DNA from 4 places in the Bradyrhizobium sp. USDA 4354 genome. Region 4 is predicted to be linked to each of the others. Evidence: predicted binding sites of a transcription regulator. Region 4 holds the regulator's gene; each other region holds the start of a gene.
What was found. The regulator PhoB, encoded in region 4, activates phosphate uptake and scavenging genes when phosphate is short. The targets are predictions, from matches to a motif close to TGTCATNNANCTGTCAT.

Region 1 (7,687 bases), 5.0 Mb from region 4:
GTCTGCGGCTCCGGAATGAAGGCGACCATGCTGGCGCACGACATCATCCGCGCCGGCTCGGCAGAGATCGTCGTTTCCGGCGGCATGGAGAGCATGAGCAACGCGCCCTATCTGCTCGCCAAGGCGCGCGGCGGCTATCGCGTCGGCCACGACCGCATCATCGACCACATGATGATGGATGGCCTGGAGGACGCCTACGAGACCGGCCGCTCCATGGGCGATTTCGGCGAGGCGACGGCGGAAGCCTATCAATTCACCCGCAAGGATCAGGACGCGTATGCGATGGAGACGCTCAGCCGCGCCCGCAAGGCCGTCGAGGGCGGCGCGTTCAAGGCCGAGATCGCGCCGATCACGCTGACCGAAAAGGCCGGATCGCGCGTGATCGCCAATGACGAGCATCCGCTGAAGGTCGATCCCGCCAAGATCCCCGGATTGAGGCCGGCATTCCGTGCCAACGGCACGATTACGCCGGCAGCCTCCTCCGCCAATGCCGACGGCGCTGCCGCGCTGGTGCTGACCAAGCGCTCGCTGGCCGACCGCAACGGTCTGCCTGTTCTTGCCGAGATCAAGGGCCATGCCACCCACAGCCAGGAGCCGCAATGGTTCACGACGGCGCCGATCCCGGCCATCCGCAAGCTGCTGGACAAGGTCGGCTGGGCCGCCTCCGATGTCGACCTGTTCGAGATCAACGAGGCCTTTGCCGTGGTGGCAATGGCGGCGCAGCGTGACCTCGGCATTCCCCGCGACAAGCTCAACGTCAACGGCGGCGCCTGCGCGCTCGGTCATCCCATCGGCGCCACCGGCGCGCGGCTGATGGTGACGCTGCTGCATGCACTGGAGGCGCAGAACCTCAGGCGCGGCATCGCGGCGCTCTGCATCGGCGGCGGCGAAGCCACGGCCATTGCAGTGGAGCGCCTCGCCCACTGACACGAAAGTCCGAAAACGAGGGAACTCTGTCATTTGAGACAGACGCATCCCGTGCCATTCTGCAACCTCGCGCAGGCCGCCCAAGAGCCTGTGATCAACGTTGAGGCCCAATGATCTCGAACTGGCTCGCGGCAGCACTGTCCCGCCGCAACATCCACTATGGCTGGGTGATGGTCGGCGTGACCTTCCTCGCCGCGCTGATCAGTGCCGGCACGGTCGGCGCGCCCGGCGTGTTCATCGTTCCCCTGCAAAAGGAGTTCGGCTGGAGCACGGCGGAGATTTCCTCCGCGCTGTCGATCCGCTTCATCCTGTTCGGGCTGATGGCGCCGTTCGCGGCCGCCCTGCTCAACCGTTATGGCCTGCGCAACGTCACGCTGGCCGCCCAGCTGATCGTGGTCTCGGCACTCGTGCTCTCGCTCGGCATGACCGAGGTCTGGCAGCTCATCGCGCTGTGGGGCGTCGTGATCGGGATCGGCACCGGCATGACCGCGCTGGTGCTCGGCGCGACCATTGCCACGCGCTGGTTCGCAGCAAGACGCGGCCTCGTCGTCGGCATCATGACCGCGAGCGTCGCCACCGGCCAGCTCGTGTTCCTGCCGCTGCTGGCAAGCCTGACCGAACGGTTCGGCTGGCGGCTCGCGCTCGGCTTCGTCTGCGTCATGCTCGGCGTTTCCGCACTGGCCGTGCTGCTCGCGATGCGTGACCGGCCCAGCGATGTCGGCCTGCGGCCGTTCGGCGATGAGGGCTCCGCGCCCCTGCTCGCACCGCCGGTGAGCCACGGCTCGATCACGGCGGTGGCACTCGGCGCGCTGCGCGATGCCTCGAAGTCGACCGCGTTCTGGATCCTGTTTGCGACCTTCTTTGTCTGCGGCGCTTCGACCAATGGCCTCGTCCAGGTGCACTTGATTCCGATGTGCCTCGACTTCGGCATTCCGCAGGTGCAGGCGGCGAGCCTGCTGGCGGCTATGGGCATCTTCGACTTCTTCGGCACGATCATGTCGGGCTGGCTGTCGGACCGCTACGACAACCGCTGGCTCTTGTTCTGGTACTACGGCCTGCGCGGGCTGTCGCTGATCTTCCTGCCGTTCAGCGATTTCTCGTTTTACGGCCTCTCGGTCTTCGCGATGTTCTACGGGCTCGACTGGATCGCGACAGTGCCGCCGACGGTGCGGCTCACCGCACAGAAATTCGGGCCCGAGCGCGCCAATCTGGTGTTCGGCTGGATCTTCGCCGGCCATCAGCTCGGCGCCGGCACGGCCGCGTTCGGCGCCGGTTTCTCGCGAACGGTCTACCAAAGCTATCTCCCCGCCTTCTTCATCGCCGGCGCGCTCTGCGTGTTCGCGGCCCTGATCGTGCTGGCGCTGTCACGGCAGCCGAAGACCGAGCCGAAGCCGGCAATGGCCTAGTACCTGATCGTGGTGGTGACGCCGAACACCGCGGCGTCACCAATCCGCGAGACGCCGGTCGGATCATTCGGGTTCGGGATGCCGCCGGAGGGGCGGAGCACGTATTGGACGTACGGCGCGACCAGCCAGCCCGGCTTGACGTGCGCCTCGTAGATCATCTCGATCAGGGCCTCGTTGCTGCGCACCGGACTCTGGATGCCGGTGAAAGCCTGGGTGTCGATATCGAGATTGCGCGCGGTGTTCGATATCCGCATATAGGCCATCGCCACGCCGAAGCGGTCGAGCGGCCGGCCCGGCGTGAAGCCGACGAAGCTGATGCCGCCGTCCATGTACAGATCGATCAGATTGCGATCCGGCGGGCTGTAGGCGATGCGGCCAAAGGCGATGATGCCAGGGAGCGAGGCCGAGGTGCTGTTCCCCCTGAGCTCCGGCGGGCGATAGAGCACCTGCTCGATCACGGCGAAGATGCCGTAATTGCCGCGAAGCTTTGCGGGGATGCCGCTCCCGGACGGATCGGCAATCGATTGCCCCTCTGCCGTGAAGCGCTGGCTGTCGAACGAGCCATAGTGCTTCCACGCGCCCGGCGTGAAGCTGCCGGCGAGCGGACGGCCGCCGACACCGATGTGGTAGTTGAAGCGGACCTGCCCGATCACCCAGGGCGGATCGTTGACGCGGAAGGCCAGACCATGATGGTCGCGCAATTGCGGATCGATATCGCCAGGCCCTGACGGATCGCCGTTGAACACCGCGCCATAGGCGGTGATCCTGTCTGATAGCGCAGCCTTGATGCGAATACCGGGCACCGCGATCGGCGGTGCCGGGCCGCCGGCCGGGAGGTTGGAGGCCTTGATCGCCGGCCAGCCAAAGGTGCCGTTGACGAAGAGGTCGTCGGTCTGGCTGTCGAAGAACTCGACATCGGCGGCTTGCTGGCCGGCCCTGATGTTCAGCCGATCATTGAAGAAACTCTGCTCGAAATAGGCATTGTAGAGCCGCTGGTCGGGCAGCGCCTCGATCTCGCTGATGGTGGCGAGGTTCATGACATGGTTGCGGGAGAGCCCGCGGCCGTAGATCACGAGGGCATTGGCGTAGAAGCGGCCGCCGGTCCAGCCGACCAGCTTGTCGAGATCGGCATCAACCGACAGATCGAGCCGGCCGAAATGGATGGCGCCGCGCTTCACGCCGCCGGAAGTGTTGGCGATATTGTCCGCGATATAGATCGCACCGAAATTCAGGCCCTTGTTGGCGAGGCCGTCATGCCACTCGTTGAACCATCTTGGGAACAGCCATCCGGCCGCGTTCTCGTCCTTGGCGCCCGCAAACCCGTTGGTGCTCCCGGCCGTGCACGCCAGCGCAATCGTGGCCGCGCGTCGCAACGGAGATCTCTGGGCACGCCAACTCACGATCGATACGCTACTTGAATATGCCCGTCCGTCGCATGAACAGGTAGGCCGCGCCGACTGAGGAGGCCATCAGCACCGCCGCCCAGAGGAATCCGGTCTCGACATCGGTGAGCGGCAGGCCCTTGGTGTTCATGCCGAAGATGCCGGTGACCAGCGTCGGCGGCAGCAGCATGGAGGTCACGATCGACAGCGTATGGAGGTGGCGATTGCTCTCCTCCTCGTTCTTGAAACGCAGCTCCTCCTCGAGCAGGCGGCTGCGTTCGCGCAATTCGACGATGTCGTGATCGAGGCCGTCCAGCCGCTGCGCCAGCTTGCCGGCGTGGATGCGCAAGGCCGGCGCGAGGTGATCGGTGTCCTTCTGGTCGAGGCGGTGGAACAGCACGCGCAGGCCGGTGAGCTGACGATGCAACCTGACGCAGGTCCGGCGCAGCCGGCCCAGATTGCGGCGCATCTCCGGCCTAGTATCGTCAGCGAGAATCCGCTCCTCGATCTCGTCGATCTCCTGCCCGAGCTTGTCGGTCATCCTGTCAAGCGTGTCTGCGACCTCGTCGACGATCTTCTCCAGGAGATGGGCAACATTGTCGACGCGGTAGCCGCCTTCAAGCACGCGGCGCGTCGCTTCCGCCGAGCACAGGGCGTGATGGCGGCCGCTGACCAGGAGATGCTCGGTCATGGCGAAGCGCAGGAACGCGGCCTCCTCCGTCGGACTATCGATCTCGCGCACGAGGTCGGAGAACACGCCGTAGACGCAGTGATCGATCACGTGGAGCTGCTGGAACGTGTCGTTCGACAGCAAAAGCTCGCGCGCGAGCGGCGGCAGCGTTGATGCCGCGATCCACGGCCGCACCCGCGCATCCGTCAGGTTGAAATGCAGCCAGAGCCGGCCGTCATGGCTGAACTCGATCGGCTGGTCGATCGGCAGCGCCTCGGCGCTGCCGTCGCTATGCAGGCGGAACGCCCAGACGAGACCGGGAATGGCAGGCTCGGCATTCGTTATCGCGCTGACAAGCTTTGCCGGCTCAGCCATGGCCAACCCCAACCGTCGACAATGCCCCGTATCCGGAAGATGGCTGACGGCATCTTCCGGACCCACGCGGGTACTCAATTACGCCAGTGTTACAGTTTGATGTTGGCCCCTACTCCGCCGCCAGCTCGGTCGCGGCGGCCTCGGCTTCCCTGATGTAGTCATGGACGACGCGACCGAACGGCAGCGTCAGGTCGGCGATGTAATGGTGCGCGCCGAGGCAGCGCCGGACCGGGAAATCTGCGACCGGCGCATTGACATGCGGTACCAGATGCAAGCGGCCGGGCCCCATCCACGAGCCCTTCGGCACGATGTCGACGAGGTTGATAGCGACGAGCTGGCAGACTTCGAGCCGGCCGTCGACGCCGGGGATCATCTTCAGGTTGACCTGCGTCTTCGACAGCGTGGCGCGGGTGAGATCGCCATTGCCGGCCATGCTCTCGTGCTTGTAGCCCATCGTGCCCATGGCGACGAGCTGGCCGGCATATTCCAGCGTGCCCGTTAGCGTGTCCTTGACGATCTCGAGCTTGGGATGGGCGTACTTCTTGGGGAAGCCCCAGATCTCGCGGCCGGCGGCGATCGGCGGATCGTCGTCCAGATACATCTGCGAGACGAAGTTGACCTCCTCACCGTTGAGGCGCGCCGGGATGACCAGCCCGGACTCGGTGTAGCTGCCGAAGCCGGAGGAGTCCGGCATCTTGATCCATTCATAATGCACGATCGGCTGATCGATCGGCTCCAGCGGCTCGGGCAGGCCGGCGCGGATCAGCTCCGGATCGGTCTCGTAGGTGATGACGAGGAATTCGCGGTTGACGAAGCGATAGGGCCCGGCGGGATAGCTCGGCCCGGCCGCGGGCATGGACGGAAGTCTCAGCACGTCTTCCCTGCGCATCGGTTGTCTCCTGCTGTGTGATGTCTCTAGTGCCTGCCCGGCAGCGTCGTGCGGTGATGCAAAGTGCTAGCCGGCCTCATTGACTGCGATGTGAAGGATTTCCGTCAGGCACGCGACCGCTGCCATTCCTGCTGAGCCAGTGCATGCAGCCGATGCATCGGCGCCAACTCTGTCATCACGCCGTCACCGCGGGACGCAATCGTTCGGGAATACGCGAGGGAGGCACAGCATGGACGCCCGCACGTCGCAACCGATGCATTCGACACATCAGCCGCCCTTGCGGGGCTGGCGGCCCGAGCGCTGCGACCGGGTCGCACTGGTGCTGCAGGGCGGCGGCGCGCTCGGCGCCTACCAGGCCGGCGTCTACCAGGCGCTGCACGAGGCCGGCATCGAGCCGGACTGGGTCTGCGGCGTGTCGATCGGCGCGATCAACTCCGCCATCATCGCCGGCAACAGGCCGGAGAAGCGGCTGGAGGCGCTGCGCATCTTCTGGGAGCGCATCACCAACCGCAAGATCTGGCACTACACGCCCGACGGCGACGTCTTCCGCCAGTGGCGCAATCTCACCAGCGCGTGGATGACGTCCGCACTGGGCCAGCCGGGCTTCTTCACCCCGCACCAGGTCAATCCCTGGTTCAGCCCTGTCGGCGCGCGGACCGCGACCAGCTATTACGACACGATGCCGCTCAAGGAGAGCCTCAACGAGCTCGTCGACTTCGACCTGATCAACGAGAAGAAGGTCCGCTTCGCGGTCGGCGCGGTCAACGTGCTCTCCGGCAACTTCATCTATTTCGACAACGCCCATGACGAGATCGGGCCGGAGCACGTGATGGCTTCCGGCGCCCTGCCCCCGGCGCTGCCGATGGTGCGGATCGGCACCGATCATTTCTGGGACGGCGGCATCGTCTCCAACACGCCGCTGCAGCATCTGCTCGACCAGGAGGATTCGCTCAATTCGCTGGTGTTCCAGGTCGACCTGTTCAGCGCACGCGGCGTGCTGCCGCGCTCGATCCAGGACGTGATGGCCCGCCACAAGGACATCATGTATTCCTCGCGCACGCGCCACAACACCGACGTCTACCGCCGCACGCACAACCTCAAGGTCCTGCTCCACAAGGCGCTGGCGAAGCTGCCGGACGAGCAGCTCTCCGAGGAGGAGCGCAAGCTCAAGACGAGCCTGCGCAACATGCCGGAGATCGCGATCCTGCATCTGATCTACCAGCAGAAGGCCTACGAGGGCGACGCCAAGGACCACGAGTTCTCGGGCACCTCGATGCGCGAGCACTGGACCAGCGGTTATGAGGACACCAAGCGCACGCTGAAGCGCCGCGACTGGATCAAGATGCCGGACGAAGGCATGGGCCTCGTGGTGCACGACGTGCACCGGGAGACGGAGTGGGCGTAACTCTGTCTTCCTCGTCATTGCGAGCGCAGCGAAGCAATCCAGTAACCCTCCGCGGAGACCGGCTGGATTGCTTCGCTGCGCTCGCAATGACGGAGCAAGTTGCGTCGTCTCCACCACCAATTCGCATTCCGCTTGTAGACACACTTTCGCATTCTCGCGACTCGTTTCGCCCGAGCTTTGCTCTCTTCGTTGCCCCTCTTGTTCAGAAAGGGCGCAGGGAAGGCCGGGCGCCGGCTGGCACCCGCGGTCCCGTGTGCGAACAAGACGCGCACGGGTGGACAACAGGTGAAGCCGATCGTCCGGCCTTACGGCTTATGTCGCGCTCTCCCCGGGGAGCGATGCACTATTGCCCCCGTCGCCTTGCGGATGACTGATGCGCGTGCCCGGTCGGGCAACACACATCACCGCAACACTTGACGCACAGACCCCGGGCGTCAGGACCACACGATTTTGCCTCCGCGCACATCCCCGCCCCTGTCTGCGATAGCTGGCGTGCGCTCACCACCGCGGCCCAACGAGGACGCTGTCAGCGCCGTGTCGTACCGCGCGCACCGCTGCTCACGGGGGCTTCCCGCCCTGCAGCCTGCCTCGCGCGACGACGCCGTCGCGGCCACCGCCTCCCGGCCCGCGTCT
Region 2 (7,687 bases), 3.1 Mb from region 4:
ACCACCCGATCCGCGTCAACAACGGCAACACCGGCATCGTGAAGCTCAACAATCCGGTGAACAAGGTGCAGGTGCAGAACAACGTGCATTACAACGTGCAGAACACCCGTCCGCAGCTCAACACGATGCCGAACCGCATGGTCAACAGCAACAACAACTTCCGGCAGTCGATGAATCAGGCGCCGAGCATGAACGGTGGCGGCAACCGTCGCGGCGGCTTCATGCACTGATCGCGCAAGGCTCGCGCACAACGCAGGGGCAGAGCGGGGACGCTCTGCCCCTTCTTCATGTCAGGTCTTGAGCATCGTCATTCCGGGATGCGCCGAGAGGCGCAGGCCCGGAATCGATGGCGCGGCAGAGTTGATGGAGAAATAGATTCTACGATGCGCAATTGCGCATCGTAGCTCTCGCTTCGCGAGCCCCGGAATGACGGCTAAGCCACCAGCTCGGCGAACAAGTCCGCATCGACATTGCCGCCGGAGAGCACGATGACGACGTTCTTCCCTGCGACGTCGAGGCGTCCCGCGAGTAGCGCGGCAAGGCCCACCGCGCCGCCGGGCTCCACCACGAGCTTGAGCTCGCGATAGGCGAATGCGACCGCCGCGCCGACTTCCTTGTCCGAAGCCGTGACGCCGCGCGCGAGCAGCTTGCTGTTGATCGCAAACGTCATCTCGCCCGGCATCAAGGCCATCAGCGCATCGCAGATGGTGCGCCCTGCAGGCGGATGCGGCTCGCGATGGCCGGCGGTCAGGGAGATGCCGTGATCGTCGAATGCCTCGGGCTCGGCCACCACGATCTCGGCTTGCGGATAGCGCGCCTTCACCGCCGTGGCGACGCCTGCAATCAGGCCGCCGCCGGAGGCCGGCGCCACCACGATGTCTGGGCTGAGGCCAAGCGTTGCCATGTCTTCCGCGATCTCGCGGCCGGCGGTGCCCTGCCCCGCGATCACGAAGGGATCGTCATAGGGTTTTACAAGCGTCGCGCCGCGTTTTTCGGCGATGCCGCGCGAGATCGCCTCGCGGTCATCGCGATCGCGATCGTACAGCACGACTTCGGCGCCGTAGGACTTGGTGCGCTCACGCTTCGACAGCGGCGCATCCGCCGGCATCACGATGGTCGCCTGCATGTCGAGGATCTTTGCCGCGGCTGCCACGCCCTGGGCGTGGTTGCCGGAGGAGAACGCAACGACGCCGCCGGCGCGCTTGTCCTGGGGGATCGAGAATACCTTGTTGAAGGCGCCGCGGAACTTGAACGAGCCGGTGCGCTGGAGCATCTCCGGCTTCAGGAACACTTTCGCGCCGACGCGCTCGTTGAGCACGGGGAAGGACAACAGCGGGGTGCGGATGGCATAAGGCGCGATCACGCGCGCCGCGGCATCGATGTCGGCAGGGCCGACCGGAAGGAGCTGTTCGGTCATGGCGGAATGTTATCGCGGCCGATGACACGGGGGCAAGACACCTCCGCGGGAGGATTTCCCCCATAGCGTTTTCGAGCGAAGTGGATACCGGTTCGCGTGAAGAAAACGCGTCAAAACAAGAATCTAGAGCTATTTCGATCCATCGGATCGAGATAGCTCTAGGCCACGAAGCGTGGCTGTTCCGCGCCGGTCCGGCCGGGCAGCACCGCCCCGGCCGCCTGGATGCTGTCGATGAAGACCCGCGCCGAGGCTTCCCAGGTGTAGTTGGCGGCAAACGCGACGCAGTCCTGCCGGGAGATGTCGAGCGCGGCGAAGCAGGCGTTGCGCAGATCGTGATCGAGTGCGCCGACCAGCGCATCGCCGATGACGTCGCGGGGTCCCTTCACGGGGAAGGCCGCCACCGGCAGGCCGCTGGCGAGCGCCTCCAGCAGGACCAGGCCGAAGGTGTCGGTCTTGCTCGGGAACACGAACACGTCGGCCGCGGCATAGATTTCCGCCAGCGCCTCGCCGTGCTTCTCGCCGAGGAAGATTGCATCCGGATAGGCTTCTTCCAGCGCGGCGCGCGCCGGGCCGTCGCCGACGACCACCTTGGTGCCGGGCAGATCGAGGTCCAGGAACGCCTCGAGATTCTTCTCCACCGCGACCCGGCCGACCGACAGGAACACCGGTGCGGGCAGGCAGAGATCAATGACGCGGGGATGGAACAATCGTGTATCCACGCCGCGCGGCCACAGCACGACATTGTCGAAACCGCGCTCGGTCAATTCGCGCGCGAGCGCAGGGGTCGCCGCCATGACGGCGCGGCTGGGGCTGTGGAATCGGCGGAGCGCCCGCCAGATCAGCGAGCCCGGAACCGGCACGCGGGCGCGCACATATTCGGGGAAGCGGGTGTGGAAGCTGGTCGTGAACGGCAGCTTGCGCTGACGGCAATAGCGGCGGACCATCAGGCCGATCGGCCCTTCCGTCGCGATGTGGATGCTGTCCGGACGCGCTTCTTCGATCAGCCTTGCGATCCGGGCCGGGCGCGGCATGGCAAGGCGCACGTCGCGATAGCTCGGCATCGCGAAGGTGCGGAACGATTGCGGCGTCAGGAACGCGAATTCGACGCCAAGCGCCTCCGCGGCATCAGCAAGCTTGGTCAGCGTCCGAACCACACCGTTGACTTGCGGGTGCCAGGCGTCGGTCGCGACCAGGACGCGCATCAGGCGGCCCTTGCTGCGACCTGCGGAACGGCTGCCGGCCTTTGCAAATGATCGGCCCAGGTGATGATCTCGAAATGGCCGTCGTCATGCTCGACCAGGGCCGTGCAGCTCTCGACCCAGTCGCCGCAATTCATGTAGCGGATGCCGGCCTCGTCGCGGATGACGGCGTAATGGATATGGCCGCAGATCACGCCGTCGGCGTCGTGGCGTCGCGCCTCGGCCGCAAGCGCCTGCTCGAACGCGCCGATATAGTTGACGGCGTTCTTGACCTTCTGCTTGGCCCATTGCGACAGCGACCAATAGCGCACGCCGAACAGGCGGCGGAAGAAATTGACGAGGCGATTCATCTGGATCGCGAAGTCGTAGGCCTTGTCGCCGAGATGGGCGAGCCAGCGCGCATTCTGCACCACGAGATCGAAGATGTCGCCGTGGATGACGAGATAGCGCTTGCCGTCCACGCCGGTGTGGACGGTGTTCTCGACCACGTCGATGCCGCCGAAATGCGTGCCGTAATAGTTGCGCAGGAACTCGTCGTGATTGCCGGGGATGTAGATGACCTTGGCGCCCTTGCGCGCCTTGCGCAAAAGCTTCTGGACGAGGTCGTTATGCGATTGCGGCCAGTGCCAGCTCGATTTCAGCGCCCAGCCGTCGACGATGTCGCCGACGAGATAGATCGTGTCGGCATCGTGGTAGCGCAGGAAGTCGAGCAGAAGGTCGGCTTGAGAACCGCGGGCTCCGAGATGGACGTCGGAGATGAACAACGTGCGAAAGCGCCGCTCCGGGCTCTCGTCACTCACATCGTAACTTCCCATGCGCCAGCCTGTAACAATGTCCCGTGACAGGGGGATGACCGATTGAACCTTGAGGCACCTCAGACACGAATCAAACTTCGCCTCGCCCTCCCCGCGAATATCAGTCGCATGCGACAATCAGGCGACATGGCGCCGCAGGGGGCGCCGCAGCAATCCTCCCCTCCCCTGGAGGGGGAGGGTCGATCGCGCGCAGCGCGAGCGGGGTGGGGTGATCTCTCCTCTCGGGCACTGTCGGACGCGGAGAGACCTTCACCCCACCCCGTCTCACATTTCGCTGCGCTCAATGTGAGCCGACCCACGGGCGAGCTACTCTCGTCCCGGACCCCTCCAGGGGAGGGTGAACTACCCACACGAGCAGCGCTGAACAGACGAACGCCCGCGCTCCCGCGGACCGCCGCGTCAGTAGAACTTGTGGAAATGATGGATCGGCCCATGGCCCTGGCCGACGCTGAAGCGGTCGGCGGCGCCGATCGCGGCGCTGATCCAGGCCTTGGCGTTGCGCACGGCGTTTTCCAGATCCTCGCCCTTGGCCAGCCCCGCGGCAATGGCCGATGACAGCGAGCAGCCGGTGCCATGGGTGTTCTTGCTGGCGATGCGGGGCGCGGCGAGCCCGATCGTGGTTTCGGCGCCGACGAGATAGTCGATGCTCTCCGCGCCCTCCCCGTGCCCGCCCTTGATCAGAACGGCGCGGCAGCCGAGCGCCAGCAGGCGGCGTCCCTGCCGTTCGATCTCGGCCTCGCTTGCCGCCACCGGCTCGTCGAGCAGAGCCGCAGCCTCCGGCAGGTTCGGCGTGATCACGGCCGCGAGCGGGATCAGCCTGGTGCGCAGTGCGTCGACGGCCTCAGAGGCAAGCAGGCGATCGCCGGAGGTCGCCACCATGACGGGATCGAGCACGACATGCCCCGGCGCCCAGCGCGACAGCGCGGCCGCGATGGCATCGATGCTGGCGACTTGGGCCACCATGCCGATCTTCACCGCGCCGATGTCGAGATCGGAGAACACGGCATCGATCTGTTCGGTGACGAATTCGGCCGGCACCGCGTGAATGCCGGTGACGCCGCGCGTGTTCTGCGCCGTCAGCGCCGTGATCACGGAGGCGCCATAGACGCCGAGCGCGGCAAAGGTCTTCAGGTCGGCCTGAATGCCGGCGCCGCCGCTCGAATCGGAGCCGGCGATGGTGAGCGCGACCGGGGTGGTCATCGCGGGATACATTTGCTTGAGGACGCCGCCATGGCCTGTCCTAGCCCGGCCGTGGCACGCCAGCAAGCAGCCGAGCCGCGGCGAGACGTGATTCGCCAACCGGTTGCGCGTCCCGCGAATCAGTCGGCACAGCGCGGGCCGGGGGCCCGCAATGATGCGGGCTTGGAAATGCAACCTCGCCGGACCTTGGTATAGTCTCGCACCTTGGCGTGCTTTGCCGATTGCGTGAGACGTCAGGTGGCGGAACCGTCCAAGCGACACCGTTGTTGCGGGTCGCCCGGCCAGCAAGCCACCTGGAACAGGATCTTGGGGTGGAACGATGTGGGCCTTTTTCGAACGTCTCCTCGACTCGTCCATGCTTTCGCCGCACGGCATCTGCCTGTTGTGGGAGCCTGAGCTGATCTGGCTTCATGTCGTTTCCGACGCCTGCATTGCCGCCGCCTATTTCTCGATCCCGTTTGCCCTCGCCATCCTCGTCACCAGGCGGCGCGACCTCAAGTTCGGCTGGGTCTATTGGGCGTTCGCGATCTTCATCATGGCCTGCGGCCTGACCCATGTGCTGTCGATCTATACGCTCTGGGTTCCGGTCTACGGCATCGAGGGCATCGTCAAGGCCGCGACCGCGGTGGCATCCGTGGTCACGGCGGGCGCGCTCTGGCCGCTGTTGCCGAAGATCCTGACGATCCCCTCGCCGTTCGAGCTGCGACAGGTCCAGGCCGCGCTCGAGGAGGAGGAAACCAGGCGCCGCGATGCCACGCTCCTGCTGCAGCAGGTCCGGGACGCCCAGCGCGCGATGCGCGAGAGCGTGGCGCGTCTCACCGCGATCGTCGAAACCGCGGTCGACGGCGTCATCCTGTTCGATGCGCAGGACCGCATCCTGCTGTTCAATCCGGCCTGCGAGCGCTTGTTCGGCTACCGTGCCGACGAGGTGATGGACCGGAAGGTCGGCATGCTGATGCCCGACGCCGATGCGGCGCGTGATGGCCAGGCGAGGCATTTCGAGACCGGCGGCGAGGCCATCGGCCTGCGCAAGGACGGCTCGACCTTTCCGGTGGACCTGTCGGTGGGGCAGGCGCGACAGGACGGCGAATTGATCTTCGTCGGCATCGTCCACGACCTGACCGCGCGCAAGCTGACCGAGCGGCAGCTTCAGCAGGCGCAGAAGATGGAGACGGTGGGTCAGCTCTCCGGCGGCATCGCGCACGATTTCAACAATCTGCTGACCGTCATCATCGGCAATGCCGAGCACCTGAGCGAGCAGCTCAAGGAGAGGCCCGACCTCAGGCGCTTTGCCGACGACATCTGCCAGTCGGGCGAACGGGGCGCCGAGCTCACGCAGCGGCTGCTCGCCTTCAGCCGCCGCCAGCTGCTCCAGCCTCAGACGATCGATTGCCGGAGCCTGCTCGACTCCATGTTCAAGCTGCTCAAGCGCACCTTGCGCGAAGACATCGAGATCAGGACGACCTCCGGGCCCGGCACGATCCTGGCCTTTGCCGATCGCGCCCAGCTCGAATCCGCCGTGCTGAACCTGGCGCTCAACGCGCAGGATGCCATGCCATCGGGAGGACATCTGATGCTGAGCACGGAGTTGGCTGCGATCGACGACGATTATCGCGCCCTTCACCCCGAGGTCGCACCCGGCAGCTACGCGTTGATCTCGGTCACCGACGACGGCGAAGGAATGGCGCCTGATGTCACCGCACGCGCCTTCGAGCCGTTCTTCACCACCAAGGAGGTCGGCAAGGGCTCGGGTCTCGGCCTCAGCATGGTCTATGGCTTTGCAAAGCAATCAGGCGGCCATGTCTCGATCTACAGCGAGGCAGGCCTTGGAACCACGGTCAGGATCTACCTGCCGCGCGCGAACACCGGACAATCACATCCCGATCTTCCAGACGGCGAGGACACGGCGCCGCGCGGCTACGAGACGATCCTGATCGCCGAGGACGATCCGTTCGTCCGCTCCTCCGTCATTCGCAGGGTGGAAGCTCTCGGATATCGCGTCGTTGCCGCGGTCAACGGCAAGGACGCCTTGCAGCAGCTGCGGAGCGATCCCAGCATCGACTTGCTGTTCACCGATATCGTGATGCCCGGCGGCATGAGCGGCTGGGAGCTCGCCGATCAGGCGCTGCGGGTTCGTCCCGGCCTGCCGGTCTTGTTCACCTCGGGCTACGCGCTGGAGACCCTGGTCGAGCAAGGCCGCGCGCGGGCACAAGCCATCGTGCTGACCAAGCCCTATCGCAAGGTCGAGCTCGCCCAGCGGCTCAGGGATGCATTAGCCGCGGCGGTGGTCCCTTCCTAGAACGGCGTGCACCTCGGACGACCCAGCAAGTTCGCTTGCTAAATCCGGCTGGTTTTGGCCTATTAGCCGCCAGATACGCTTTCGGAGTGCCCGCGATGGTTCCTTTCTTCGTTCAGATCAAATGCAAGCTCGGCCAGTCCTATACGGTGGCCAACGCGCTTGCCGAAGCCGAGATCGCCTCCGAGATCTACTCCACGGCCGGTCAATACGACCTCCTGGTGAAGTTCTATGTCGACAAGGACACCGACATCGGCCATTTCGTAAATGAGAAGGTGCAGGTGCTGCCGGGCATCCAGGACACCCTCACCATCATCACCTTCAAGGCATTCGGCACGGGCTAGCGCCGGCTGCGCTAGCCGCCCTCCTTGCGCCTGGGCGGTGTCGGTCCCTGCACCGGTGGCAGCGACTTCAGATATGCGGCCATCGCGGCGCGATCTTCTGCGGTCAGTTGCGCCATATTCTTGATGACCGGCCGCATCGCACCCGAGGCGCTGTCGCCCTCGGGCATGTCGCCGGTCTCGAGGAAATCGGCGATATCCCTCTCACTCCAGCTACCGATGCCCTGCTGCGTGATGTTCGGCACCCAACCCTCTCCTTCCGGATTGGGGCCGCCGGCGAAGCGCTGCGCCGTGACGATGCCACCGAGCAGATTGCGCGGGCTGTGGCATTCAACGCAATGGCCGAAAGCGTTCACGAGATAGGCCCCGCGATTCCATTGCGGCGAGCGTGAAGCATCCGCGACGAACGGTCCGCTGTC
Region 3 (7,687 bases), 160 kb from region 4:
CCGCGCGCTGGCACGAATTCCGCCGACGCAATTGCTGCTCTGGTCGTTTGCCGTCGCCATTGCTCACGGCGCCGCCTTGATGCTCGTGCCGATCTATCTCGGGCTCTGCCAGGCCTTCGAGCTCGACGCCGGACACGAGGCGGCGGGCGCGCTGATGAAGGCAAACGTCGGGATGGCGGTGCTGGTGTCCGTGGTGCACGTTGCCGCCATGGTCGGCGCCGGCGGATGTCTGGCTTGGCTCGTCTACCGCTATCTGGGATTGAAGTTCGTCTCGCGAAGCTGGTTCAATCTCGATGCAGTCTGGGCGGCCAGCCTCGTTCTGGTCGGAGCGGTGGCGCTCGCCTTCAATCTTGCGAGCTGGCGCTGAGGGCTACCGTGCCAAAGCCCATTCGCCGATGATGCGGAAGCGCGCTTTGGTCTCGTCCTGCTTGAACAGGGCGAGGCGGTCGATCGCCAGCTTGTCGATGCCACGCGCCGCAAATCGTCCCCGCAGCATCTCCAGGATCGGCCCACGCCGTTCCGCGTCCAGCCGTCCCGTCAGCGTCATGTGGAAGCGGAATTCCTCCATCACGTAAGGGTAGCCCCAGCGGTCGAGATAATCGCGCTGGCGCTCGGTGAGTCTGCCGGGCTTCCGCCGCGCGCGATCTTCCGCGGTGAGGGCGGCGCGGAAGGAATCGAATTCACGAACGCAGTCGGCGGCAAATTGCTGAAGCGCATCGACCGGCTCGGCCGGAATGACGGCGATGAAGCCGCTGATTGTATCGACGACAGGGCGGATCACCGGAATTGCCTGCGGCTTGGCGGCGAACGTCGCGCAGGCGGCCATGAGTTCGGCCTCGGTCTTGCCTGATGTCAGCGCCATCGGCGCCTTCAGCGTGCCGTGAAAACCGTATTTGCGGGGGTCGGCGCTGACCTCGCGCCAGTCCGGCGCGATCTGCAGCGCTTCGCGCGGGAACGGCATCTCGTCGCCCGTATGGGCGTCATAGCCGAGCAGCTCGGCGCCGAAGCGGGAGAGGACGCTGTCGGCGCCTGCGGCAAAATAGATCGCGTAGCGGGGAAAACCTGTCATCGACTCAGCATAGCCGATTCACGCTGCCGCGACAGCTTCGCGCGGCGCGACCATTGCTGTGAGCAGCCGCGTCGCATCGGTGAGATGCACGAGCTTGCCGCCTGAGATCACCGCGATCAGCCGCGGCCGCAGCTTCACGCTGTCGTCGACGAGGAGAATGTCAGCGCGGCGTCCCTCTGCGAGGATGCCGCGATCGGTGAGGCCGGTCGCGCGCGCCGGGCCGGCGGAGACCAGATCCCAGGCCTTCGTCAGCGGCAGCACGCCGTCGGCGGCGAGGCGGAATGCGGCGAGCAACTGCGCGGGATAGTAGTAATCCGACGCCAGCACCGAGCAGAGCCGCTTGGCGATCATGTCGGATGCCCTGGTCCAGCCGGTGTGGCTGCCGCCGCGCACGACGTTCGGTGCGCCATAGACGATGGCATCGCCGTGGCTCGCTGCCGCCCGCGCCGTCTCCTCGTTGATCGGAAACTCCGCGATGTCGGCGCCGAGCTCGCGAAACTCCTGTCGCATCGCCGGGGTAGCGTCATCATGCGAGAGCATCCGCACCCCGGCCGCGCGGGCAGAAGCGGCCAGACGCGACACCGAAGCGGGCACCTTGTCGGCGCGCGAGATCACGCGCTCGACCAGCCGGTCGAATTCTTCGCTCGAAAGGCCGGTGCGCTCCACCATCCGGTTGCGCTTGCGCGGCTTGGCCATGTCGGCGACGGTGCCGTCCATGTGGTCGTTGAAGGCGAACAGGTCGACGCGGCCCTCGGCGAGCCACTCGCTGATCTCGGCCTCGGCGTCGAGATTGTAGGTCTCGTGGCGCAGATGGAAGCGGGTGTCGGCGGCGAATTGCGGGCGCTGCCGCTCGATCGCCTCCATCAGGCCGCGTGCATTGTCGGCGCTGCGCAGACCCGGCTCCCAGGAGCAGGTCGTGGCGTGAAACACGGTGGTGATGCCGTTGCTGATCGCCTGGCGGTCGCTGTCCGCGAGCGCGACGTCGATCGGGAAATCGACGCCGGCGCGCGGCATCATCTGGCGCTCGAAGGCATCTCCATGCAGATCAACGATGCCGGGCAGCACCAGCAGATCGCGGACATCGATCGCGAGCCGCGCCCGGCCGCGAGAAGCAGCGACCTGCGCGATGTCCGTTCCGGACACGAGAAGCGAGGTTTCGACGAGCTCGGCGCCGATCAGGGCCCGGCCGCCTTCAAGGAATATGTCTGTCACGCGACCGCGCTTCGTTTGCTGGCAGGCGAATTGGTGAGTGAGCTCGCCCGTGCTTCGTATGTCGACAGAAAATCTTCAATCCCGAGCCTGCGGAAATCGGGCAGCGCCTCGCGCAATTTGTCGTGATCCCAGTCCCACCAGGCGAGCTTCGCGAGGCGCCCGGCGATCTCCTCCGAGAATCGCCGCCGCACGATCCGGGCCGGATTGCCGGCGACGATGGTGTAGGCCGGCACGTCCTTGGTGACGATGGCGCCGGCGGCGATCACCGCGCCGGTGCCGATGTTGCGGCCCGGCAGCACGATCGCGCCATGGCCGATCCACACGTCATGGCCGATATGGACATGATGCTGGCGCCGCCAGTCGAAGAACTCGGCATCGTCGCTCTCACCCTCGAAATAGGCGCTGGAGCGGTAGGTGAGATGCGCCTGTGTCGCGCGATGCATCGGATGGTTGCCTGGATTGATGCGCGTCATCGCCGCGATCGAGCAGAACTTTCCGATGGTGCTGTAGGTGATCTGCGAGTCGTTCACGACATAGGAGTAGTCACCCATCGTCACTTCATGCAGGATCGTGCGTTCGCCGACCTCGGTATAGGCGCCGAGCCTGGTCTCATGCAGCTTGGCCGAGGGATCGATGGTCGGCTGAACCGAAAGGGTTTTGGCGGCCATGTTGCATCCAGAGGTGCGAGGGCGGGCGTCTCTCTTCGAGCGGCTTGATGACGATGTCATGACGCTGAGATGACAGGGGATGAGGTGTGCAGGATCGCCGCACTGCAGCGGTGCTGTCACACAAGTGTTAAGCGCGGGCGTTAGCGGTTGGCTCCAGCTACTCTGGAGCCGTGCATGCTGGTGGTGGATGGTCTGACGTGTCGCTTCGGCGCAAAAGCCGCGGTGGACGACGCTTCGTTTCAAGTTTCCCCCGGCGGCTTTGTCGGTGTGATCGGGCGATCCGGTGCCGGCAAGTCGACATTGTTGCGGACCATCAACCGGCTTGTGACGCCGACCGGGGGGCGCATCCTGTTCGACGGCGTCGACGTCACCTTGCTGCGCGGCAAGGAGCTGCGGCAGTGGCGCGCGCGCTCGGCGATGATCTTCCAGCAGTTCAACCTGGTCGGCCGGCTCGACGTGCTCACCAACGTCCTGATGGGGCGCCTTGCGACGATGCCCGCCTGGCGTTCGCTGTCGCAGGCCTGGCCCGAGCAGGACAAGGCGCTGGCGATGTCGGCGCTCGAGCAGTTCGACATCGCTTCGCTCGCTGCCCAGCGCGCCGACCAGCTCTCCGGCGGTCAGCAGCAGCGCGTGGCCATCGCCCGCGCGCTGGTGCAGCAGCCCGACATCATCCTCGCCGACGAGCCGATCGCCTCGCTCGATCCGCGCAACACCAAGATCGTGATGGATGCGCTGCTGCGCATCAACAAGCATTTCGGCATCACCGTGCTCTGCAACCTGCATTCGCTCGATCTGGCGCGGACCTATTGCGACCGCCTGATCGGCATGGCTGCCGGCCGCGTGGTGTTCGACGGCGTGCCGTCCGCGCTGACCGATCACGTCGCGCGCGAGCTCTACGATCTCGAAGCCGCCGACGTCATGGGCGGCATGCCTGTCCCGGCGCCCGAGGGCGTGCCGGCGCTCGGAACCGCCGCGGCGGCCTGAGCCGCGTCGCATCTTTTGTTGCCAGTATTGCGTCAACCGCCCCCAACCGATGAAGAGGGTACCATGTTTACTCGCAGACTAGTTCTTGCCGGCGCCGCCGCGCTCGCGTTCACAGCCTCCGCCTCGGCGAACGACTGGAAGGCCAAATATCCCGAGTTGACCTTCGCGGTCGTCCCCGCCGAGAACGCCTCCGGCGTCACCGAGCGCTGGGCACCGTTCGTGAGCTATCTGTCCAAGGAACTGGGCGTGAAGGTCACGCTGCGCATCGCCAACGACTACGCTGCGGTCATCGAAGGCCAGCGCGCCGGCAACATCCACATCGCGAGCTACGGCTCGGCCTCGTTCGCCCGCGCCCGCTTGACCGGCGTCAAGACCGACGCCTTCGCCAACGACATCAACGCCGACGGCTCGACCGGCTATTACTCGGTGTTCTTCGTCAAGGCGAGCAGCCCCTACAAGAAAGTCGACGACCTCAAGGGCAAGAACCTCGGCCTCGTCGACCCGAACTCGACCTCCGGCAACAACGTGCCGCGCTTCGAGCTCGACAAGATGGGCATCCACGATGCCGATACCTATTTCGGCAAGGTCGTCTTCACCGGCAGTCACGAGAACGCGATGCTGGCCCTTTCGCAGGGCACGGTCGACGTTGCCGCCAACCAGTGGACCAGCGACGATGATTCCACGCTGGCGCAGATGCTGACCAAGGGCATGCTCAAGAACGCCGACGGCTCGGCGATGAAGAAGGACGATTTCCGCATCATCCACAAGTCGGCGCCGATCATCAACGGCCCCTATGCCTACAACTCCGACCTGCCGGAAGACGCCAAAGCTGCCATCGCCAAGGCTTTCTTCGACGCGCCGGCCAAGGACAAGGCCGCGTTCGACCGTCTCTCCGACGGCCAGAAGAAGGGTTTCCATCCCGCCACCACCAAGGATTGGGATGGCACGATCGAGCTGATCAAGTTCGTCGACGCGCTGCGTAAAAAGAAGGCGTCCTGAGTCTTCGGGACGATGCACCTGAGCCGGGTCCCAAGGACCCGGCTCTTTCTTTGACGGGACCTGTTTCGAGCGATGACGACAGCGGTTTCGATCCTTCCCGAGCAGCAGCTCGCCGCGCTCAACGCTGCCTATCGCCAGGCGGTTTCGCGGCGTCGGCTCCGCCTGCTGTTGGGAGCTGCGATCTTTGCCGCAGCGCTGGTTCTCGCCGCGATCGGCGCCGAAGTGAATCTGCGCACGCTGTTCACCTATTTCGGCAATTTCGTCAGCTATTTCGACCGCATCCTCACGCTCGAGAACGGCCAGCGGGTCTGGACCGATTTCGGCGAGTGGCTCTGGGGCTGGCGCAAATGGCTGAAGATGCTGGGTGAGACGCTACTGATCTCCTATGTCGGCACGCTGATCGGCGCGACGTTCGCCTTCGCCCTCAACTTCTTTGCGGCCGAGAACACCTCGCCCGCGCCGTGGCTGCGCTTCGTGGTGCGGCGGCTGCTCGAATTCGCCCGCACGGTCCCCGGCATCGTGTTCGCTCTGGTCTTCGTCATCGCCTTCGGGCTCGGACCGATGGCCGGCGTGCTCGCGATCGCGATCCACTCCACCGGCGCGCTTGGCAAGTTGTTCTCGGAGATCGTCGAGAATGCCGACATGAAACCGGTCGAAGGCATCCGCTCGACCGGGGCCAGCTGGCTGTCCTGCATGCGTTTTGCGGTCGTGCCGCAGGTGACCGCCGGCTATGCCAGCTATGCGCTGCTTCGCTTCGAGATCAATGTCCGCGAGGCCTCCGTCATGGGCTTCGTCGGCGCCGGTGGCATCGGCCAGGAGCTCGTCGTCGCCATCCGCAAGTTCTACTATTCGGACGTCAGCGCCATCCTGCTCACCATCATCATTACCGTCTTCGTCATCGACATCACCACCGGCTGGCTGCGCGGCCGCCTGTTCGGCAAGGAGGCGCGGACGTGACGAGGCCGCAGGAGGTCGATACGCGCGAGATGCGTGCGCGCTATCCCGATGTGTTCGACCGGCCGGCCTCGGCACGGCTCGCGACACCCGCGATGATCGTCGCTGCGTTCGCGATCCTGATTTACGGTCTCGTCGATCTCGACTTCTCGCCGTCGCGCTTCTTCGCCGGCCTCAGCCAGCTCGGCTGGATCAGCCTGATGATGATCCCGCCGGATCCCGGCTCCTCGCTGCCGGTCTACCTGAAGGCACTGGGCGAGACGCTGTCGATCGCGCTGCTCGGCACCACGCTGGCCGCGGTCTTCGCGCTGCCGGTCAGCCTGCTCGCGGCGCGCAACATCGTGCCGTCGAACATCCTGCGTTTCCCCGTCCGCCGCGTCCTCGATTCGATCCGCGGCGTCGATACGCTGATCTGGGCGCTGGTGTGGATCAACGTCGTCGGGCTCGGCCCGTTCGCTGGGGTGCTCGCCATCGCGGTGGCGGACTTCGGTGCGTTCGGCAAGCTGTTCTCGGAAGCGATCGAGAGCGCCGACCAGAAGCAGGTCGAAGGTATCCGTGCCTCCGGCGGCAGCGCGCTGCACGAGATCCGCTTCGGCCTGTTGCCGCAGGTCCTGCCGGTGATCGCAGGCCAGGTGCTCTATTTCATCGAATCCAACACCCGCTCGGCCACCATCATCGGCATTGTCGGCGCCGGCGGCATCGGCCTCCAGCTCGCGGAGCAGATCCGCGTGCTGGAATGGCAGAAGGTGTCGTTCCTGATCCTGATGATCCTGGTTGCGGTCGCCGCGATCGATTTCATCTCCGGCAAGCTGCGCTTTGCGATCATCGGAAGGCGCGCTGTCGCCTGAGCAAAGGCGCCGTAGAGTGGGCAAAGCGAAGCGTGCCCACCGCTTCTCGCGAATCTTGGAAAGATCGTGGGCACGGCGCAAGTGCGCCTTTGCCCACCCTACGGCTCCGGTTTTGTGGAGAGGGTCCCCTACGACTCCACCAAAAACTCCACCCGCTCCGCGGCGAACCGCGAATGCTTGGTCACCAGCGGCTTGCCCGTGAGATCGTGGTCGGTGGCGTCCACCACCAGGATCGGCCGCCCCAGCGCCAGATCGAGCCGTGCGGCGTCGGTGGCGTCGACGATGCCGGCGGTGATTCGGGTCGCGCCGCGGCGATAATCGCGCACGCCGTAATGTGCGAGCAGTTTCGTCATCGAGCGCGTCGCCGCGAACACGGCGCCCGCATCCGGAAACAGTTCCGCCGACAGCCAGGTGGTGGAAACACAGATCGGCGTGCGGTCGGCGAGGCGGATCGCTTCGATCCGCACCAAGGGCGCGCCGGCCTTCAATCCCAATTCCCGCGCGAGCTCGCGCGTCGCGATGTCATTGCTCGCCTCGATCAGCCGGCCATGCGGCTCGCGGCCATCGGCGCCGACGATCTCGGAAAAACGCGTGCGCGAGCGCAAAGGATAGGCGAGTTTCTGTGCCTCGACATAGGTTCCGCTGCCGCGCTCGGCGCGCACCAGGCCGCGCTCGGCAAGGGCTGCCAGCGCGCGCCGCACGGTGTGGCGGTTGACGCGATAGGTTTCGGCGATCTCCATCTCGCCCGGCAGCTTGTCGCCGGCCGCAAAGCGGCCGTCGGCGATGCCGCGCTCGATGCCATCGGCAACGAGGCGCCATAGCGCCACGCCCGAGGAGGCTGTGTCCTGCATGCTCATGTCGTCGGTCAGCCTAGCCCGAAAATCACATCATTGTCACGAAACAGTCATGGCGCGTCCGTATGAAGTTGTCTATTATCATAGACAACTTCGATG
Region 4 (7,687 bases):
GTCGAACACGACCGATTGCGGGCCGTCGATCACTTCATCCGTGACCTCCTCGCCGCGATGGGCGGGCAGGCAGTGCATGAACAGCGCGCCGGGCTTGGCCAGCGACATCAGCTTGGCATTGACTTGGTAGGGCTTGAGCACGTTGTGGCGGTGCTCACCCTCCTTGTCGCCCATCGACACCCAGGTATCGGTGACGACGCAATCGGCGCCGCGCACGGCGGCTTCCGGATCGGTGCCGAGCACGATAGGCGCGCCTGACGTCTTGATCCAGTCGCGCATGGCCTTTTTCGGCGCGAGCTCTGGAGGCGTTGCGACGTTGAGCTGGAACTTGAAGCGCTCGGCGGCATGCGCCCACGACGCCAGCACGTTGTTGTCGTCGCCGGTCCAGGCCACCGTCTTGCCCTCGATCGGGCCGCGGTGCTCCTCATAGGTCATGAGGTCGGCCATCACCTGGCAGGGATGCGAGCGTCGCGTCAGGCCGTTGATGACAGGCACGGTGGCGTTGGCCGCAAGCTCCAGCAACGCATCGTGATTGAGGATGCGGATCATGATGGCGTCGACATAGCGCGACAGCACGCGCGCAGTATCGGCGATGGTCTCGCCACGGCCGAGCTGCATCTCGGCGCCGGTGAGCATGATCGCCTCGCCGCCGAGTTGGCGCATGCCGACGTCGAACGACACGCGGGTGCGGGTCGAGGGACGCTCGAAGATCATCGCTAGCGTCTTGCCTTCGAGCGGCCTGACCGGCTGATGCGCCTTCTGCTTTGCCTTCATGGCGGAAGAGGCGGCGAGCATGCTCTTGAGCTCCGACAGCGGCAGCTCGTTGATGTCCAAAAAGTGCTTTGGAGCTTTGTTGGGCGTCTTGCTCATCAGCTTGCCGCCCGCTTGGTGTGGCTGGACGAGATCGCAGTGCAGGCGCGTTCGAGCCGCCCGACGCTGTCCTCGATCTCCGCTTCGGTGACGATCAACGGCGGCAGGAAGCGCACGACATTGTCACCGGCCCCGACGGTGAGCAGTTTTTCGGCGCGCAGCGCCGCGACGAGATCGCCCGAGGCCACCACGGCTTTGATACCGATCAGGAGGCCCTCGCCGCGCACCTCGCTGACGATATCGGGATGACGGTCGATCACGGAGGCAAGCTTCTGCTTGAGCAGCAGCGACATCTTCTGCACGTGGTCGAAGAAGCCGGGCTTGAGCATGACGTCGAGCACGGCGTTCGCAGCCGAGATCGCGAGCGGATTGCCGCCGAAGGTCGAGCCGTGCGAGCCGGGCCCCATGCCAGCGGCCGCGTCCGCAGTCGCGAGCACCGCGCCGATCGGGAAGCCGCCGCCGAGCGCCTTGGCGAGCGACATCACGTCAGGTGTGACGCCGGTGCGCCTATAAGCGAAGAGATCGCCGGTGCGGCCCATGCCGGTCTGCACCTCATCGAACGCGAGCAATAGGCCGTGCTCGTTGCAGAGCTCGCGCAGCGCCTTCAGGAAGCCGGGAAGCGCAGAACGAACGCCACCCTCGCCCTGGATCGGCTCGATCAGGATGCCGGCGGTGTGCGGGCCGATCGCCTTCTTCACGGCTTCCAGATCGCCATGTGGCACCTGGTCGAACCCGTCCATCGGCGGACCGAAGCCCTCGAGATATTTTGCAGATCCGGTGGCGGCGAGCGTCGCCAGTGTCCGGCCGTGGAAGGCGCCCTCGAAGGTGATGATGCGGTAGCGCTCCGGGTGTCCCTTGGAGAAGTGATGGTGGCGCACCAGCTTGATCACGCCTTCCAGCGCCTCTGCGCCGGAATTGCAGAAGAACACGAAATCCGCAAAGCTCTCGTTGCAGAGACGGCTTGCGAGCTTCTCGCCGTCCGGGCTCTGGAACAGGTTCGACATGTGCCACAGCTTCGTCGCCTGCTCCTGCAACGCCTTGACCAGCGCGGGATGAACGTGGCCGAGCGCATTCACCGCCACGCCCGAGGTGAAATCGAGATAGCGATCGCCATTGGCCGCGATCAGCCAGCAGCCTTCGCCGCGCTCGAAACCGAGGTCGGCCCTGGCGAAAACGGGGAGCAAATGCGGCGCGGCGCTCTTGGTCATGACGTCACTTGAATGTTGCGGACGGTGTGACGCGTGCATTGCGCAACGCACCATCGACCGGCCCGGAAAACGAAACGTGCCGCCTTTTAAGGGCGGCACGTAAGACTATCTTATGCTTGGCAAGACGGGTGTCAATGCCGCCCGGAAAGCCTCGCGAAACGCTCAATCCGTAGTCTTGCGGTGCCGATTTTGCGGGGTTTTCACCACGGAACATGTGGAAGCGAGTCGGCGGACTCTTGCGCGGGAGTCACGCCATATTGTAGCGTTTAGCCTGTCAGATACGACATCTCGTGCAGCGGTTCTGATCCCAAGAGTCCTCATGTACCGGCGTAAACGTTCGGGCGTCTTGAGCGCGCCCGGCGAGCCTTAAGGGATTCGGGCGGCACGGGTTTTTCAAGGCTTTAGGCATTCGCTGCGAAGGCCCCAGGATGGCAGGCGCGCAGCGAGGGAAAGGGTGCAATGACGGTTTTGACCTGGTCCGATGATCGCGTCGAGCAGCTGAAAAAGCTCTGGGAGGCCGGACTTTCGGCCAGCCAGATCGCGGCGGAGCTCGGCAATGTGACCCGCAATGCCGTGATCGGCAAGGTGCACCGGCTCGGCCTGTCCGGCCGCGCCAAGAGCCCTTCATCGGCAGCGCCCCGGCCGCGCAAGGCGCGGCCCGCGCAGCACATGATGCGGGTGACCCGCCCGGTCGCGCGCGGCAACACCGCGCTGGCGCAGGCCTTCGAGGTCGAGGTGGAGGCCGAGCCTGTTACCTACGACAACGTGGTGCCGATGAGCCAGCGGCTGTCGCTGCTGGAATTGAACGAGGCGACCTGCCACTGGCCGGTCGGCGATCCATCGAGCCCGGATTTCTTCTTCTGCGGCGGCAAGGCGCTGTCCGGCCTGCCCTACTGCGCCCAGCATTCGCGCGTGGCCTATCAGCCCGCAGCGGATCGCCGTCGCGCGCCGGCGAAGCCGGGCACGCGGTGAGTTTGTTGATCTAGCTGATGGCAGTCGTCACACGATGACGGCTCAACACATCCGATGTCGTCCCGGACAAGCGCGCCAAAAGCGCGCGCAGATCCGGGACCCATAGCCACCGCGAGATGTGGTTACGGACTCGGAGTTATCTTTACCGCGCAGCATTCACGTTCTGTGGTTATGGGTCCCGGATTGCGCTTGTCCGGGACGACACTGAGTGTGTCGCTAAGGCTTCCCAAACCCCTTACGTCTGCTCGGCCTTCGCGAAGCGATCGTCCAGCGCATAGCCGGCGCCGCGGACGGTGCGGATCGGATCCTGCTCGCGGCCGAGATTGAGCAGCTTGCGGAGGCGGCCGATATGGACGTCGACGGTGCGCTCGTCGATGTAGATGTCGCGGCCCCAGACGCTGTCGAGCAGCTGCTCGCGCGAGAACACGCGGCCCGGATGCTCCAGGAAGAACTCCAGTAGACGATATTCGGTCGGGCCGAGATCGATTGGCCGGCCCGAGCGCGCCACGCGGCGCTTGTCGCGATCGAGCTCGATATCGCCATAGGCGAGCACGGTGGCGAGCCGCTCGGGGCTGGCGCGCCTGAGCAGGCCCTTCACGCGCGCAAGCAGCTCCGGCACCGAGAACGGCTTGACGATGTAATCATCGGCGCCGGTCGCAAGTCCCCGCACCCGCTCGCTCTCCTCGCCGCGCGCGGTAAGCATGATGATCGGCAGCTGCTTGGTTTCGGGGCGGGTACGAAGCCGCCGGCACAGCTCGATGCCCGACAGGCCCGGCAGCATCCAGTCGAGCACGATCAGATCGGGAATGTGCTCCTTGAGGCGGGTGTCGGCGTCGTCGCCGCGCATCACCGTCTCGACGTCATAGCCGTCGCCTTCGAGGTTGTAGCGGAGAAGCTCGGTGAGAGCCTCCTCGTCCTCAACCACCATAATGCGTGCGCCCATGTTGTCGTCGCTCCTTAGGTATTCGGCACCGTCGTGGCGAAGGTCGTCATGTCGCCCTTCGGCCGCTTGTCGGTGATCGCCTGGCCCTCGATCATGTAGAACACGGTCTCGGCGATGTTGGTGGCGTGGTCGCCGATCCGCTCGATGTTCTTGGCACAGAACATCAGGTGGATGCAGAACGAGATGTTGCGCGGATCCTCCATCATATAGGTGAGGAGCTCGCGGAACAGCGAGGTGCAGATAGCATCGACTTCCTCGTCGCCCTTCCACACCGTCATCGCCGCCGGCAGATCGTGCGCTGCATAGGCGTCCAGCACCGACTTGACCTGCTGCTGCACGAGGTCGGTCATGTGTTCCAGGCCGCGGAACAGCTTGAGCGGATGAAAGTCCGTCTCCAGCGCCGCGACGCGCTTGCCCATGTTCTTGGCGAGGTCGCCGATGCGCTCGAGATCGGTCGCAACGCGCATGGCGCCGACGATCTCGCGCAGGTCGACTGCCATCGGCTGGCGGCGGGCGATGGTGAGCACGGCGCGCTCCTCGATGCGCTTCTGCAGCGCGTCGAGCTCGGCGTCGGTGGCGACGACGCGCTGGCCGAGCGCGACGTCGCGGCGGATCAGCGCGTCGACGGAATCGACGATCATGCGCTCGGCTATGCCGCCCATCTCGGCGACCAGGCGGGTGAGCTCCTGGAGGTCGGTGTCGAAGGCCTTTGCGGTATGTTCAGAACCCATGTTCCGTCTCCTCAGCCGAACCGGCCGGTGATGTAATCCTGCGTGCGCCGGTCGCTCGGCGACGTGAAGATCTTGCTGGTGTCATCGAACTCGATTAGCTCGCCGAGATACATGAAGGCGGTCTTGTCGGAGACGCGCGCCGCCTGCTGCATGTTGTGCGTGACGATCGCGATCGTGTAGTTCTCGGACAGCTCCTGGATCAGCTCCTCGACCTTGGCAGTCGAGATCGGATCGAGCGCCGAGCAGGGCTCGTCGAACAGGATCACCTCGGGCCGCACCGCGACGGTCCGCGCGATGCAGAGGCGTTGCTGCTGGCCGCCGGAAAGCGACAGGCCGGAGGCATTGAGCTTGTCCTTGACCTCGTTCCACAGCGCGCCGCCGCGTAGCGCCTTCTCGACGCGGTCGTCCATCTCCGACTTCGAGATCTTCTCATACAGACGAATGCCGAAGGCGATGTTCTCATAGATCGTCATCGGGAACGGCGTCGGCTTCTGGAACACCATGCCGACCCGCGCCCGCAGCAGGTTGAGGTCCAGCTTGGCGTCGAGAATGTTGGTGTGGTCGAGCAGCAGCTGGCCGGTGGCGCGCTGGCCAGGATAGAGATCGTACATCCTGTTGAAAATGCGCAGCAGGGTCGACTTGCCGCAACCGGACGGGCCGATGAAGGCCGTGACGCGATTGGTACCGAGCGCCAGATTGATGTTCTTCAGCGCGTGGTGCTCACCGTAGTAAAAATTCAGGTTGCGCGCGGTGACCTTAGCGGGCGCCTCGGGCAGCGGCTGCGAGCCGGGATGAACGGTCGGCGCGCTGACGGAAATAGACATTTCACTCATTTTGCAGTCCTCTCGGCGCCAATGATGCGCGCGCCAATGTTCAGGGCAAGCACGGTCAGGGTGATCAGCAGCGCGCCGCTCCAGGCGAGCTGCTTCCAGTAGGCGTAGGGGCTCTGCACGAAATTGTTGATGGTCACGGGCAAGTTGGCCATCGTCTTGTCCAGACCCAGGCTGAAGAACTGGTTCGAGAGCGCGGTGAACAGCAGCGGCGCAGTCTCCCCGGCGACGCGGGCAGTTGCGAGCAGCACGCCGGTGATGAGGCCGGAGCGCGCGGCGCGATAGGCGATCCGCTTGATCACCAGCGAGCGCGGCAGGCCGAGCGCACTGGCGGCTTCGCGCAGCGGATTCGGCACCAGCAGCAGCATGTCTTCCGTGGTGCGCACCACGACCGGGATCACGATGACGGCGAGCGCCAGCGCGCCTGCGATCGCCGAGAAGCCTCGCATCGGCACCACCACCGCGCCGTAGATGAACAGGCCGATGATGATCGAGGGCGCCGACAAGAGAATGTCGTTGATGAAACGGATCACCGAGGTCAGCCTGTCGTTGCGGCCGTACTCGGCGAGATAGGTGCCGGCGAACAGGCCGAGCGGCGCGCCGATGCCGACGCCGAGCACGGTCATGATCAGCGAGCCGACGATGGCGTTGCGCAGGCCGCCCTCGGTCGATCCGGGCGGCGGCGTGTCAGCAGTGAAGACCTGGAGGTTGAGCCCGGCCAGGCCGTTGTAGAGCAGCGTGATTAGGATCAGCGCTAGCCAGGTGACGCCGAAGGCGGCAGCGGCGATGCAGAGCCCGCGGATGATGATGTCTCCGCGGCGGCGGCGTGCGTAAATCGGGTTCATGTCACTTCCCCGCCTTCTGTTCCAGGCGCATCAGCATCAGCCGCGCAGCTGCGAGCACGAAGAACGTCAACACGAACAGCAGCAAACCGAGCAGGATCAGACCGGACTGGTGCAGGCCGTCGCTCTCGGCGAACTCCGATGCGATCGCCGCCGAGATCGTGGTGCCTGGGGCGAAGATCGACGAGGAGATGCGGAACGAGTTGCCGATGATGAAGGTCACCGCCATGGTCTCGCCGAGGGCGCGGCCCAGCGCCAGCATGACGCCGCCGATGATGCCGACGCGTGTGTAGGGGATCACCACGCTGCGAACGACTTCCCAGGTGGTGCAGCCGACGCCGTAGGCGGCTTCCTTCAAGACCGGCGGCACCGTCTTGAACACGTCGACCGAGATCGAGGTGATGAAGGGCAGCACCATGATGGCGAGGATCAGCGCAGCGTTGAACAGGCTGAGATAGGAGGGGGGCCCGGCAAAGATCGCGCCCAGCACAGGGACGCCGTCGAAGACCTTGATCATGAAGGGTTGGAAGGTGTTGGCCAGGAACGGGCCCAACACGAAGAAGCCCCACATGCCGTAGATGATCGAGGGAATGCCGGCGAGCAGCTCGACCGCCATGCCGATCGGGCGGCGCAGCCATTGCGGGCAGAGCTCGGTGAGGAAGATTGCAATGCCGAGACCGACGGGAATGGCAATCAGCATCGCGATGAAGGAGGTGACGAGCGTTCCGTACATCGGCCCGAGCGCGCCGAGCACCGGCGGATCGGCCGAGGGCGCCCAGCGCTGCGTCCACAGGAAGGAGATGCCGTATTCCTTCATCGCCGGGAACGCACCGACCATCAGCGAGATGATGATGCCGCCGAGGATCAGCAGCACCGAGATAGCGGAAAGCCGCGTGATCCAGTAAAAGGTGACATCGCCGAGCTTGAACGCGCTCAAGGCCTTGGCGCGGTCATACGGTCCGGCGTCGTCGATTACATCGCTCTGAACGGCCATCTCTGCCACGCCGATCCCCTGTGCCCGTTTGATATACGCTTGTTTTTGTTCTCGCGCCCCGGATACGGCGCTAGCCTATCCGGGGCCTGGCGTTTGTGGGTCCCGGCTCTGCGGAGCGGCATTTCATGCCGCACCGCGTCCGGGACACGAGAGTTTGCTTAGCTCTTGATGTCCGCAGCCCAGGTCTTCTCGATCAGAGTCACGACGCTGGCCGGCATCGGGATGTAGTCGAGTTCTTCGGCCGCCTTGCCGCCGCTCTTGAAGGCCCAGCGGAAGAACTTGATGGCTTCCTGCGAG

Region 1: a site for PhoB is predicted at 5,820-5,836, ahead of ACVIIV_RS28815 (acetoacetate decarboxylase). Genes of this name have one in related genera too.
Region 2: a site for PhoB is predicted at 3,455-3,471, ahead of ACVIIV_RS19375 (UDP-2,3-diacylglucosamine diphosphatase). Genes of this name have one in related genera too.
Region 3: a site for PhoB is predicted at 3,008-3,024, ahead of phnC (phosphonate ABC transporter ATP-binding protein). Genes of this name have one in related genera too.

The regions. Positions count from the first base shown of each region.
Region 1 covers NZ_JBSSDC010000001.1:6,168,296-6,175,982, forward strand. The annotation lists gene ACVIIV_RS28795 (acetyl-CoA C-acyltransferase) at 1-927, shown strand, start outside; gene ACVIIV_RS28800 (MFS transporter) at 1,038-2,333, shown strand; gene ACVIIV_RS28805 (carbohydrate porin) at 2,330-3,706, opposite strand; gene ACVIIV_RS28810 (transporter) at 3,744-4,760, opposite strand; gene ACVIIV_RS28815 (acetoacetate decarboxylase) at 4,870-5,649, opposite strand; gene ACVIIV_RS28820 (patatin-like phospholipase family protein) at 5,879-7,054, shown strand.
Region 2 covers NZ_JBSSDC010000001.1:4,251,554-4,259,240, reverse strand. The annotation lists partial or broken gene ACVIIV_RS19390 (caspase family protein) at 1-230, shown strand, start outside; gene ACVIIV_RS19385 (threonine/serine dehydratase) at 434-1,417, opposite strand; gene ACVIIV_RS19380 (glycosyltransferase family 4 protein) at 1,576-2,619, opposite strand; gene ACVIIV_RS19375 (UDP-2,3-diacylglucosamine diphosphatase) at 2,619-3,431, opposite strand; gene thiD (bifunctional hydroxymethylpyrimidine kinase/phosphomethylpyrimidine kinase) at 3,831-4,631, opposite strand; gene ACVIIV_RS19365 (PAS domain S-box protein) at 4,987-6,930, shown strand; gene ACVIIV_RS19360 (Lrp/AsnC ligand binding domain-containing protein) at 7,026-7,271, shown strand; gene ACVIIV_RS19355 (c-type cytochrome) at 7,283-7,687, opposite strand, start outside.
Region 3 covers NZ_JBSSDC010000001.1:956,707-964,393, reverse strand. The annotation lists gene ACVIIV_RS04625 (hypothetical protein) at 1-367, shown strand, start outside; gene ACVIIV_RS04620 (DUF1045 domain-containing protein) at 371-1,069, opposite strand; gene ACVIIV_RS04615 (alpha-D-ribose 1-methylphosphonate 5-triphosphate diphosphatase) at 1,088-2,281, opposite strand; gene ACVIIV_RS04610 (transferase hexapeptide repeat family protein) at 2,278-2,949, opposite strand; gene phnC (phosphonate ABC transporter ATP-binding protein) at 3,124-3,933, shown strand; gene phnD (phosphonate ABC transporter substrate-binding protein) at 3,997-4,932, shown strand; gene phnE (phosphonate ABC transporter, permease protein PhnE) at 5,005-5,889, shown strand; gene phnE (phosphonate ABC transporter, permease protein PhnE) at 5,886-6,734, shown strand; gene phnF (phosphonate metabolism transcriptional regulator PhnF) at 6,863-7,591, opposite strand.
Region 4 covers NZ_JBSSDC010000001.1:1,119,516-1,127,202, forward strand. The annotation lists gene argF (ornithine carbamoyltransferase) at 1-870, opposite strand, end outside; gene ACVIIV_RS05370 (acetylornithine transaminase) at 870-2,078, opposite strand; gene ACVIIV_RS05375 (GcrA family cell cycle regulator) at 2,538-3,050, shown strand; gene phoB (phosphate regulon transcriptional regulator PhoB) at 3,286-3,993, opposite strand; gene phoU (phosphate signaling complex protein PhoU) at 4,008-4,724, opposite strand; gene pstB (phosphate ABC transporter ATP-binding protein PstB) at 4,736-5,557, opposite strand; gene pstA (phosphate ABC transporter permease PstA) at 5,554-6,399, opposite strand; gene pstC (phosphate ABC transporter permease subunit PstC) at 6,401-7,390, opposite strand; gene pstS (phosphate ABC transporter substrate-binding protein PstS) at 7,549-7,687, opposite strand, start outside.